DNA from 3 places in the Rhodoferax koreensis genome. Region 3 is predicted to be linked to each of the others. Evidence: predicted binding sites of a transcription regulator. Region 3 holds the regulator's gene; each other region holds the start of a gene.

Region 1 (4,227 bases), 2.9 Mb from region 3:
CAGCCACGCGGCGAACGCTGCATCGAACTGATGCGGCGCCATGCGCAGCAGTGCCGCCGGGTGCAGGGTGACGAGCACCTGCCGGCCATCCGCACGGCCCAGCCACCGGCCGCGCTCGGCCGTCACCGCCACCGGCCGGCCCAGCAGCGAACGCGCGGCCGTGGCGCCGAGGGCGACGAGCGCACCCGGCTGGACCATCGCGATCTCCTCCTCAAGCCAATGCGCGCAGGCCGCGGCCTCCTGCTGCGCCGGGGTCTTGTGGATGCGCCGCTTGCCGCGGGGTTCGAACTTGAAATGCCGGACGGCGTTGGTGAGGTAGACCGAAGCGCGCTCGACGCCGAGTTCGGCCATGGCCCGGGCGAGCAGTTGCCCCGCCGGTCCGACGAAGGGGCGGCCGTGCAGGTCCTCCTGGTCACCGGGCTGTTCCCCCACGAACATCAGCCGCGCGCCGACGGGCCCTTCGCCCGGCACGGCCTGGGTCGCGGCGTGGCCAATCGGGCAGGCACGGCAGCGCTCGGTGGCTGTGCGCAGGTCTTCCAGTGAGGTGGCAGCGCCCACCACACCCATGGCCGCAGGCTCGATGCGCAGCGCGAGCGACGCCGCCGAGCGCCGCCGCACCGGTTCACTCGCGGCTTGCTCGACCATTCGGCCGCTACGCTCGGCTGACAACGCCGTGAGCGGCTGGATCAGCGCGGCCTCGGGCAGGTTCTTCCAATAGAAGCGCGGCATTTCCTTCTGCATCATCTTCAGCTTGAGCCGCGCAGGGTTGAAGATGTTCTCGTAGTAGGTGAGCCAGAGCTGTTCGCCAGCATCGGCCGCAGGGGCGTCCTCGCGCCGCGCACCGGGGCCGAAGGACAGGCGCCGGCCATCCCAGCGCGCGCTGCGTTCGGGCGTGAGGATGGCCCACGCCATCTGGGCGAAGCGCCGCGCGAAAAATGGTGCCGTGGCGCGCAGTGTGTGGTGCTGGGGTTCGAACCAGGCCACGTGGATGGTTTCGGCGGCGCCCTCGCCTTCGTCGGCGGGTACGGCCAGCGGGCGAAAGCGCACGAAGGCGGTCATCTTGTGCTGGTCGCGCCGCACGGCGCGTGCCATCTGCTCCATGGCCACGCGGTCGGCGTCGAGCGGGTCGTGGCGCAGGCCGGGCTCATGGACCAGGCGCCAGAGCAGTCGGTACAGCAGGCCGAAGCGCCCGGGATCGGCATGCAGGCCGGCGTGCTGGCACCCGGCGGCGAAGAAGGCGGGCAGCATCAGTGCGGGCGCCGGGTCCACCGCACCGTCCACGCCACGACCGGTGTCGAACAGATCGGCTTCGGCCGTCGAACGCACGAACCAGCTCACGTCTTCCGGCACCACGCCCTCGGCCACCAGCCTGCGTGCAGCGCGGCGGAACCCGGGGAGATCGTCCTCGGCGGCCAGCGACACCGTGCGTGTCACCGCGCTGATCTCAGGCATGCACCGGCTCCGCATCGAACAGCGAAGCCTGGCGCGGCGCGGGTTTGAGGCGCGCGGCCAGCGCGGCATCGTCGAGTCCGTTGCGCGCGCCCACGCCCGGCACGCTGATGAAGGGCAGGATGGTTTTCAACGGCACGTGGAGGCGCGACACGTCGTCGATGCGCAGCGTACGGATGCGCCGCGCCTGCAGCAGCTTTTCCACCGACTTCACGCCGAGGCCGGGCACGCGCAGCAGCATCTCTTTCGCGGCACGGTTCAGGTCGACCGGGAAGTGTTCGCGGTGCGCGAGCGCCCAGGCCAGCTTGGGGTCAATGTCGAGCGCGAGCATGCCGTTGTCGGCACTGACGATTTCATCATGCGCGAAACCGTAGAACCGCATCAGCCAATCGGCCTGGTAGAGCCGGTGTTCGCGCACCAGCGGCGGCGCGGCCAGCGGCAGGGCGCGCGAGGCGTCGGGGATCGGGCTGAACGCCGAGTAGTACACGCGGCGCAGGCGGTACGCGCCATACAGGCTGGCGCTGGCCGTGAGGATGCTGCGGTCGCTGGTGGCGTCGGCGCCGACGATCATCTGCGTGCTTTGCCCCGCCGGCGCGAACACCGGCGCCGCCGCCCGGCGCGGGCGCACAGCCGTCTGCGCGCGCGGTGCCAGGGGTTTGGCCGCCTCCTTCGCATCGTCGATGTGGATGCGCAGCCGCGCCATCGAGCGCCGGATGGCCTGCCCGTCCTTCTCGGGTGCGAGCGCATGCAGGCCCTCGACCGTGGGCAACTCGACGTTGATGCTGAGCCGGTCGGCATACCGGCCGGCGCGCGCCAGCAATTCCGGGCTGGCTTCGGGAATGGTCTTCAGATGGATGTAGCCGCGGAAATCATGCACTTCGCGCAGCACCCGCGCCACCTCGACGACCTGCTCCATGGTGTAGTCGGCGCTCTGGATGATGCCCGAGCTGAGGAACAGGCCTTCGATGCAATTGCGCCGATAGAAGTCGAGCGTGAGCTGCACCACTTCCTCGACCGTGAACCTGGCACGGGCGACGTTGCTGCTGACGCGGTTCACGCAGTAGAGGCAGTCGTAGGCGCAATAGTTGGTGAGCAGGATCTTCAAGAGCGAGATGCAGCGGCCGTCGGGCGCATAGCTGTGGCAGATGCCCGAGCCCTCGGTCGAGCCGATGCCGCGCCCGCCGACCGAGTCGCGTTTGGACGTACCGCTTGACGCGCACGAGGCATCGTATTTGGCGGCGTCGGCAAGGATGGCGAGTTTGCGGTTGATCTCCACGGTGTTCCTTGGAAGCTGTTTAAATATACAGCCATCGGAATAACCTGCGGTAGCGGGGTGACTTTCGTCATGCGACGTTCATGACCATCGCACCCTGACGCCATCCCTTCGCCTGCGTAGATTCGTGCTGCCCGCAGACCGCCTCACGGTCTGGGCACCCCACGACAGGAGCGAGCCCATGAGCAGCCAGAACGACAATCGAAGAGACGAGGATGAACCCGTGCCCGCGCGGCGCGGCTTCCTGAGGCAGATCGCCGCCGTCACCGGCAGCATGCCGTTTGCGCCCGGCCTGGTCGGCGGCTCGGCCGCAGTGGCCTCGCTCGGCGCCGCGGCGCAAGCCACGCAAACGCCAGCTGCGCCCGGGCCGGTGGTGAACACCGTTGTCGGCTACCTCTCGCTGAGCCAGGACGAGGCCGCCTTCGTCGAGACCATGGTCAACGTGATGTGTCCGGCCGACGACATGACACCCAATGGCGTGGACTGCGGACTGGCCATCTACATCGACCGCCAGCTCGCGGGCGATTTCGGCAAGGGCGCGCGCCGCTACAAGCAAGGCCCCTGGGCCGAAGGCAAGCCGCAGCACGGCTATCAACTGCCGTTGACCCCCGAGCAGTATTTCAAGGCCGGCGTGGCCGCCGCCAATACAGCCTGCGCCACGCGCTTCGGCGGCAAGCCCTTCGACCAGATCACACCCGCCGAGGCAGACGCCTTCCTCAACGACCTGGCCGCGGGCAAGGTCACCGACCCGCGGCTGCCGATGGCGGCCTGGTTCAACGAACTCGTGTATCCGCTGTTCAACCAGGCCTGCTTCGCCGACCCGATCTACGGTGGCAACACGGCCAAGGTGTTCTGGAAGCTGATCGGCTACCCCGGCCTGCCGGCGACGCACACCATCGACATGGTGCAGTTCCGCGGCAAGCCTTTCCCCGGCGCCAAGGACCCGAAATCCATCGCCGACTTCAGCTGAGGGAGCACCATCATGATCAAGAAACTCCCGAGCAAACGCGTCGTCATCGTCGGCGGCGGACTCACGGCCGGCCTGGTCTCGCGCCAGTTGACCGACAAGAACATCGAGGTGCTGGTGCTGGAGCGCGGCAGCGACCACACCAAGGGCGCCGAAGCCAAGCTGCCCACGCAGCGCGACGAGCTGCGCTGGGACACGCACCAGGGCCTGATCCAGGACTGGTCGGTACAGACCTACACCCTGCGCCATGACACCAAAGAGACCGCATTGCCGGTGCGCTGGATGGAAGCCTTCCTGCCGGGCGAAGGCCTGGGCGGTGCGGCCAACCACTGGAACGGCCACACCTGGCGCTGGTCGGAATACGACATGGAGCTCAAGACGCGCAACGAGACGCGCTACGGCAAGCAGGCGATCCCGAAAGACATGCCGCTGCAGGACTGGGGCACGAGCTACAAGGAGATGCGGCCGTACCACGAGCTGTTCGAGAAGCTGTTCGGTATCGCCGGCAAGGCCGGAAACATCAACGGCACGATCGTGG
Region 2 (4,227 bases), 2.3 Mb from region 3:
GCCAAACGTGCGTTGATGGGTGAAGTCGACCTCGTGATCCTGTGCCTGCACGACGATGCGGCCATCGAATCCGTGGCCATGATCGACTCGCTGCCCGGCAAGAAGCCCAAGATCATCGACGCCTCCACGGCGCACCGCACGGCGCCCGGCTGGGTCTTCGGCTTTCCCGAACTGGTGCCAGGGCAGAAGCAGGCCGTGGCTCGCGCGGAACGTGTCGGCAACCCGGGCTGCTACGCCACCGGCGCGATCGCGCTGATCCGGCCGCTGGTGGACGCCGGCCTGCTCGACAAGGACGCGCCGCTGGCACTGCCGTCGGTGAGCGGCTATTCAGGCGGGGGGCGCGGCATGATCGAGGCCTACGAACGCAACGAGGCGCCGCTGTTCGAGGTCTATGCCCTGGGCCTGAAGCACAAGCACCTGCCCGAGATCATGAAGTACACCGGCCTCACGCGTCGGCCCATCTTCGTGCCGTCGGTCGGCAATTTCAAGCAGGGCATGCTGGTCCAGTTGCCGCTGCACCTGGACCTGTTGCCCGGCCAGCCGACCGCGGCCGACCTGCATGAAGCCCTGGTTCAGCATTACGAAGGCAGCGAATGGGTCACGGTGGAGCCGCCAACGGACACCGGCAAGCTCGACGCACTGGCGCTGAACGACACCAACAAGATGGAGTTGCGCGTCTTCGCCAACGAGGAGTTTCGTCACGCCGTGCTGATCGCGCGGCTGGACAACCTGGGCAAGGGCGCGAGCGGCGCGGCGGTGCAAAACCTCAAGCTGATGCTGGGCCTGTAAGGCGCCGCTCAATCATCCTGCGGTGCACGCAGCAGCTTGCCGACCACCGCACCGGAAAAACCCCGCGCCATCAGAAAACGTGCCTGCCTGGCATGCTCTTTCGGGTCTTGCGGCAATGCGCCAAAGCGCCGCCGCCAGACCTCGCTGGCACGTGCGAACTCGGTGTCCCGCAGGCTGTCCACCGCTTCGGAAATAACCTCCGGCGCAACGCCTTTGTGCTGCAGTTCCTGACGCACCCGTGCCGCACCCATGCGCGGTGCGCGCTGGTGCAGGACCGACTCGACCACGCGCGCTTCGCTGATGAAATCCTTGGCCTGCAGTTCGTCGAGCACACGCTGCAACTCACCCGGCTCTTCCTCGAATTTCACAAGCTTGCGTTCCAGCTCGGCGCGCGAATGCTCGCGGCCGGCAAGGTAGCGCAGGGCGCGGCCCTTGAGCGAAGGCTGGCGCGGATCGAAGGCCATCGGCGAATCCTGGTGTGCGTGAGGCCTACGCCAGTTCCGCGTCCTTGTCCTTCTTGCCCTTGGCCTTGGCCTCGGGCGCACTGCCCTCGAGCGCGGGCAGCAGCGGGATGCCCAGCGATTCGCGCACCTTGTTCTCGATCTCATGCGAAAGATCGTGGTTCTCCCGCAGGAATTCACGTGCGTTGTCGCGGCCCTGGCCGATCTTTTCGCCGTTGTAGGCGTACCAGGCACCCGACTTGTCGATGATCTTGGCCTCGACGCCCATGTCGATGATCTCACCGTGGCGGCTGATGCCTTCACCGAACAGGATGTCGAATTCGGCCATCTTGAACGGCGGCGCCACCTTGTTCTTCACCACCTTGACCTTGGTTTCGTTGCCGATGGAATCGTCGCCCTTCTTGATGGTGCCGGTGCGGCGGATGTCCAGGCGCACCGAGGCGTAGAACTTCAGCGCATTGCCGCCGGTGGTGGTTTCGGGGGAGCCGAACATCACGCCGATCTTCATGCGGATCTGGTTGATGAAGATGACCATGCAATTGGCCTTCTTGATGTGCGCGGTGAGTTTGCGCAGCGCCTGGCTCATCAGACGCGCTTGCAGACCGGGCAGGCTGTCGCCCATTTCGCCTTCCAGTTCGGCCTTGGGCGTGAGCGCGGCCACCGAGTCGACCACGATCAGGTCGACCGCGCCAGATCGCGTCAGCGAATCGACGATTTCCAGCGCTTGCTCGCCGGTGTCGGGCTGGCTGATCAGCAGATCCTGCAGGTTGACACCGAGGTTCTGCGCGTACTGCGTGTCGAGGGCGTGTTCGGCATCGACGAAGGCACAGGTGCCGCCGAGCTTCTGCATCTCGGCGATGACCTGCAGCGTGAGTGTGGTCTTGCCGCTGGATTCCGGGCCGTAGATCTCGATCACCCGGCCGCGCGGCAGGCCGCCGACGCCGAGCGCGATGTCCAGGCCGAGCGAACCCGTGGACACCACCTGGATGTCCTCGATGACCTCACCCTCGCCAAGCCGCATGATCGTGCCCTTGCCGAACTGCTTTTCGATTTGCGCGAGCGCGGCTTGCAGGGCCTTGGCTTTTTCGGGGTTGCCGGCGGTCAGGTTCTTGACGGGTGCGTCCATGAGAATTCCTTTTGAAAATCAATGAGTTGGCACATCTCATGAACTGTGATTGAGCACAGCCTGGATGCTTGAACAGTAGTTTAAGCCAGCTGTTGTATTTCACAATGGCTTTATTTGGTCAGTTTGCCTTATTATTTGCCATGTCCTCCGCTTTGCGTGAAAACGTTCCGGAAAACCCCTGGCGCGATACCCATCTGGGCCGCCTCATGGGCGATGCGCTGCGCCGCTTCGACGCCCGGGTGCTGGCGCTGATGGCGCGCAACATCGAGGTGCCGCTGGCCTTGAGCAACCTGGCCGCGCGCGCCCAGGTCAGCGCCGCCCATGTGCACATCACCCGCCATCTTCCACCGCAAGGCGCACGGCTCACCGAGCTCGCCGCCAGCGCCGGCATGAGCAAACAGGCGATGGGCGACCTGGTGGACCAGTGCATGGCCTGGGGACTGGTCACGCGTGAACCGGATCCGCTGGACGCGCGCGCGCGCGTGGTGCGGTTCACGACCACCGGCCTGGCCTGGCTGCAGGCTTTCAGGGACGCCGTGGCGCAGGCCGAGGACGAGTTCCGCGGTGCGGTGGGCCCGGAAGTGGCCACCGTCGTGGCCTTGGGTCTGGAAGCCTATGCCAGTTGAGCCCGGTTGAGACTTGTCAAGCCGATCGAAGGTAGGCGACCTAGAATTTCAGGCGCACACTGTGCCGGATAAAAAATCAAGGAGACAAGCATGCGAATCCTCATTGCCGAAGATGACCAGGTCCTGGCCGACGGCCTGCTGCGGGCGCTGCGGGCTTCGGGCGCGGCGGTGGACCACGTGTCCAGCGGCACCGAGGCCGACGCCGCGCTCATGACCAACAGCGAGTTCGATCTGCTGATCCTCGACCTCGGCCTGCCCAAGATGCACGGCCTGGAGGTGCTGAAGAAGCTGCGCGGGCGAAGCTCCACCCTGCCGGTGCTGATCCTCACCGCCGCCGACAGCGTGGAAGAACGCGTGAAAGGCCTGGACTACGGCGCCGACGACTACATGGCCAAGCCGTTTTCGTTGCAGGAACTCGAAGCCCGCGTGCGTGCGCTTACCCGGCGCGGCACGGGTGGCAGCAGCAGCATCAAACACGGCCCGCTGAGCTACGACCAGGCCGGCCGCGTGGCCACCATCGACGGCAAGATGGTCGAGCTCTCGGCGCGCGAACTCGGCCTGCTCGAAGTGCTGCTGCAGCGCGCCGGCCGCCTGGTCAGCAAGGACCAGCTCGTCGAACGCCTGTGCGAATGGGGCGAAGAGGTCAGCAACAACGCCATCGAGGTCTATATCCACCGGCTGCGCAAGAAGATCGAGAAGGGCCCGATCCGCATCGCCACGGTGCGCGGCCTGGGCTACTGCTTAGAGAAGATATAACGCCGCCTGCATGAAAATTTTCCAGCGCGAGCAACGGTCGCTTTTTGGAGAGATTCTCGACTGGATGCTCACGCCGCTCTTGCTGCTGTGGCCGGTCAGCCTGGCGCTGACCTGGCTCGTTGCGCAGAGCATTGCCGGCAAACCTTTCGACCGCGCGCTCGAATACAACGTGCAGGCACTGGCCCAGCTGGTGGTGGTGCCGCATAACCAGCGCGCCCAGTTCAACCTGCCGCAGCCCGCACGCGAAATCCTGCGCGCCGACGATTCCGACCAGGTCTACTACCAGGTGCTGGGCGGCAAAGGCGAGTTCCTGAGCGGCGAGCGCGACTTTCCCAAGCCGGCCGAGGACGAGAAGCCGATCGACGGCGTGGTGCAGCTGCGCGACGACGAGTTCCGCGGGCTGGACGTGCGTGTGGCCTACATCTGGGTGCGGCTCGACCTCGCAGGCACGCAGACCGCGTTGGTGCAG
Region 3 (4,227 bases):
GCTGTCCTGCTCCACATAACCGATGTGCGGTGTGCAGATGCAGTTCTCGAGCCGCAGCAATGCGTGGCCCTGCAGGATCGGCTCGCTCTCGAACACGTCGACGGCAGCCATGCCGGGATGGCCACGGTTCAGTCCGGCGAGCAAGGCGTCGGGCTCGATGAGTTCGGCGCGGGAGGTGTTGACCAACAGCGAGGTCGGCTTCATGCGTGACAGGTCGTCCAGCGTGACGATGCCACGCGTTTCCTCGTTCAGCCGCAGGTGCAATGAAACGATATCGGCCTCGGCGAAGAATGCTTCGCGGCTCATGGCCACGCCCAGCCCGTCGGCCAAGGCCTTCTGCCGCGAGGCTTCCCGGCCCCAGACCATGACGTTCATGCCGAAGGCCTTCGCATAACCGGCGATGATCTGGCCGATCTTGCCGTAACCCCAGATGCCGATGGTGCGCCCCCTGAGCACGGTGCCAATGCCGAAGTTGGGCGGCATCGAGCCGGCCTTCATGCCCGACTGCTGCCACGCGCCATGTTTGAGCATGCCGATGTATTGCGGCAGCCGGCGCGTGGCGGCCATGATCAGCGCCCAGGTGAGTTCGGCCGGTGCGATCGGCGAGCCGCCGCCTTCGGCCACCGCGATGCCTTTCTCGGTGCAGGCGCCCACGTCGACATGCGGGCCGAGCCGGCCTGTCTGCGAGATCATCTTCAGCTTGGGCAGCTTTTCGATGAGTTGGCGGTTCAGGTGGGTTCGTTCGCGGATCAGCACGATGATGTCGGCGTCTTTCAGCCTCACCGACAACTGGCCCAGGCCCTTGACGGTGTTGGTGTAGACCTTGGCGGCATAGGGTTCGAGCTTGGCGGCACAGTTCAGCTTGCGCACCGCATCCTGATAGTCGTCGAGAATCACAATGTTCATGGCGCCATTGTGCCTTGAGGCCATTTGATTTTCCGCCCGCAGGCCGCAAGCCAGGCCTTCAGGCGCGTAGCGTTAACACGCTTTTACAGCGGGGTCGCTGACCGTCAGCCCATGGCCAGCGCCGATGAGGTGCCCGCCTCGAGTGCGGCCAGGCGATCGAGTTCGGCGCAGACGTCGGCCATGCGGCCTGAAATCACCATGCGGCCGACGAGCGTCGACGAGGTGGACGCATCCATGACACGGACCACGCGCAGCGGCCGTTGCGCCCGCAGGCTGCGTGCAGCCTGCCGCGGCGCGGTGGGGCAAGGCAGCAGCGGCGCCGCCGCGTGATCGGAACCAAGTGAGACGAAGCCACCACCAGGTGTCATGTGGCCGGCGTGTGGTACCGCATGGCCGCTGCGGCCACGCGAGCGCGCGGGCCGATGCCAGACTGCTGGCGGTGCGTTATGCGCCGAAGCGGCCCGCTGGTCGCGCGGCGCAAGCCAGCCGATCACACCTTGCAGCGACTCGATCAGGTTGGCGGCAGAAAACAATGCGATTCCCATGTGAAAACTCCTTTGGTACCAGAGATAAGACACAGGCAGGATTGCAAAAGAACACGCCGCAACGGGGTTGCCGGCCGCTTGCACGGCCCAACGCCCGCCACCCGTTGTGGCATGGGGATGCGCGAGAGCGCTACATGAGCATGGTGTTGCGGATCAGCCCGACGGCCAGGCCTTCGATTTCGAAGGGTTCGCCGGGGGACACCACGATGGTCTGGAAGTCGGGGTTCTCGGGATGCAGCTCGATTGCATCCCTGGTGCGCCTGAAGCGCTTCACGGTGACCTCGTCGCCGAGGCGGGCGACGACGATCTGGCCGTTCTTGGCTTCCTTGGCCGACTGCACGGCCAGCAGGTCGCCGTCGATGATGCCGATGTCGCGCATCGACATGCCGCGCACCTTGAGCAGGTAGTCGGGCTTGTGCTGGAACAGGCTGCTTTCCACGTAATACGTCTGGTCGACGTGTTCCTGCGCCAGAATCGGCGAACCGGCGGCCACGCGTCCGACCAACGGCAGGGCCATCTGCGCCATGCCGGGCAGGGGCATGCTGTAGCGGCTGCGCGACTCGTTGATGGAGCGCAGCGTGTCGCTCTTGAGCCGGATGCCGCGTGACGTACCGCTGACGAGTTCGATGGCCCCTTTTCGCGCCAGGGCCTGCAAGTGCTCTTCCGCCGCATTCGCCGACTTGAACCCGAGTTCGGCAGCGATCTCGGCGCGGGTGGGCGGGGCGCCGGTACGCGACACTGCGGTCTGGATCAGTTCCAGGATTTGTTGCTGGCGGGCGGTGAGTTTGGCGGGAAACTGGGTCAAATCCATGTGTGGCTCCGGAGCAGTGCAGGGCATGAGGTTCTGGATCGTCAGGCTGTTTGAATATCCAGTACCTGTATTTTTGTTCAGTTTTTGAAAGATTGCAAGCGATGTCGGAAAAATCTGTTGAAACTTCCACGGCTCGCATCGTGGTGCTGGGCACCGGCGGCACCATCGCCGGCACGTCCGCCACGGCCGGCGACAACATCGGCTACACCGCGGCCCAGGTCGGTGTGGACCAATTGCTCGAAGCCATTCCTGCACTGGCCCGAAGCGGCTATGGCATCGTCACCGAGCAGGTGGCGCAGGTCGACAGCAAGGACATGGATTTCGCCGTCTGGCAGGCGCTGGCCGGCCGCGTGGCGCACTGGCTCGCGCAGGACGACGTGGCCGGCGTGGTGATCACGCACGGCACCGACACGCTGGAGGAAACCGCGCTTTTCCTGCAGGCCGTGCTCGATCCGGCCAAGCCCGTGGTACTGACCTGCGCGATGCGGCCGGCCAGTTCGCTGTCGCCCGATGGCCCGCAGAACGTGCTCGATGCCGTGGCCGTCGCCGGCAGTGCCGGTGCGCGTGGTGTGGTGGCCGTGTGCGCGGGCGTGGTGCATGGCGCCTTCGACGTGCAGAAGGTGCACACTTACCGGCTCGATGCGTTCGGCTCGGGTGATGCCGGGCCGGTGGGTTATGTGGAAGAGGGCGCGCTGCGACTGTTGCGCGCCTGGCCGTCGGGCCGATCGCTTGTTCCCGCGGGCATTGCGGGCAAGGTCGTTGGCGCCTCAGCCGTGGCTGCGGCGGACTGGCCGCGCGTCGAAATCGTCATGAGCCATGCGGGCGCGGGCGCAGGCCTGGTCGAGGCGTTGGTGGCGCAGGGCGTTGCTGGCCTGGTGGTCGCCACCACCGGCAACGGTACGGTGCACCATGCGCTGGAGGCCGGCCTGCTTGCGGCGCAGGCGCAAGGCGTGCAGGTGTTGCGCGCCACCCGCTGCACCGGCGGCCGCATCCTCACCACACCAGGCGCTGTGCTTCCCGATGCAGGCAGCCTGTCGCCGGTGAAGGCACGCGTGGCGCTGCTGCTGATGCTGCTCTCTCCAGCCCGCACATGAAAAAGGCCGCTCCTCGGAGCGGCCTGGTTTTGGTGCAAGGGCGTGTCGATCAGGACGAGAGGGCCTTGAGTGCGCGCGCGGTGATCTCGTCCACCGTGCCCATGCCGCTGATGGCACGGTACTTCGGGGCCACCTCCGGTTCGGCCTTGGCCCAGTTGGCGTAGTAGTCGACCAACGGGCGGGTCTGCGCGCTGTACACCTCGAGGCGCTTGCGCACGGTTTCTTCCTCGTCGTCCTTGCGCTGGATCAGCGGCTCGCCAGTCACGTCGTCCAGGCCCTCGACCTTCGGCGGGTTGAACTTCGTGTGGTAGGTGCGGCCCGAAGGTGCGTGCGAGCGGCGGCCGCTCATGCGTTCGATGATGGCTTCGAAGGGCACGTCGATCTCGAGCACGTAATCCAGCTTCACACCGGCGGCCTTCATGGCTTCGGCCTGCGGGATGGTGCGCGGGAAGCCGTCGAACAGGGCGCCGACCGCGCAGTCCGGCTGGGCCATGCGTTCCTTGACCAGGTTGATGATGAGATCGTCGCTCACCAGGGCGCCGGATTCCATGACGGCCTTGGCCTGCAGGCCCAGGGGCGTGCCGGCCTTCACGGCGGCACGCAACATGTCGCCGGTGGAGATCTGTGGGATGCCGTATTTCTGGCAGATGAAGGTGGCTTGCGTGCCTTTGCCCGCGCCAGGTGCGCCCAACAAAATCAATCTCATGGATGTCCTCGGAGTTTTAGAAGTCGTGGCGATGCTGGCCGCGCAAGTGGCCGCAACGCTTCATTGGAGAAGGATAGCATGCGCCACCCTGCAGCTGGCTGACAGGCGACGCGCGCGGCGTGTGTGCGCCCGTTCGGCTCAGCGTGGTGTCAATACAGTTTGCGT

The links. Region 3 encodes LexA, which represses DNA repair genes until DNA is damaged. Its sites were predicted from a motif close to ACTGTATNNNNATACAGT; they were not measured.
Region 1: RD110_RS02780 (putative DNA modification/repair radical SAM protein) is a predicted target of LexA. The motif match lies at 2,740-2,757, and genes of this name have one in related genera.
Region 2: recA (recombinase RecA) is a predicted target of LexA. The motif match lies at 2,436-2,453, and genes of this name have one in related genera.

The regions. Positions count from the first base shown of each region.
Region 1 is NZ_CP019236.1:571,468-575,694, reverse strand. It holds gene RD110_RS02785 (UdgX family uracil-DNA binding protein) at 1-1,452, opposite strand, end outside; gene RD110_RS02780 (putative DNA modification/repair radical SAM protein) at 1,445-2,725, opposite strand; gene RD110_RS02775 (gluconate 2-dehydrogenase subunit 3 family protein) at 2,904-3,692, shown strand; gene RD110_RS02770 (GMC family oxidoreductase) at 3,705-4,227, shown strand, end outside.
Region 2 is NZ_CP019236.1:5,719,442-5,723,668, forward strand. It holds gene argC (N-acetyl-gamma-glutamyl-phosphate reductase) at 1-789, shown strand, start outside; gene recX (recombination regulator RecX) at 798-1,253, opposite strand; gene recA (recombinase RecA) at 1,279-2,376, opposite strand; gene RD110_RS26410 (MarR family winged helix-turn-helix transcriptional regulator) at 2,517-3,002, shown strand; gene RD110_RS26415 (response regulator) at 3,093-3,758, shown strand; gene RD110_RS26420 (sensor histidine kinase) at 3,769-4,227, shown strand, end outside.
Region 3 is NZ_CP019236.1:3,453,876-3,458,102, reverse strand. It holds gene RD110_RS16055 (D-2-hydroxyacid dehydrogenase family protein) at 1-906, opposite strand, end outside; gene RD110_RS16050 (hypothetical protein) at 1,011-1,451, opposite strand; gene lexA (transcriptional repressor LexA) at 1,582-2,262, opposite strand; gene RD110_RS16040 (asparaginase) at 2,364-3,356, shown strand; gene adk (adenylate kinase) at 3,406-4,062, opposite strand; gene kdsB (3-deoxy-manno-octulosonate cytidylyltransferase) at 4,212-4,227, opposite strand, start outside.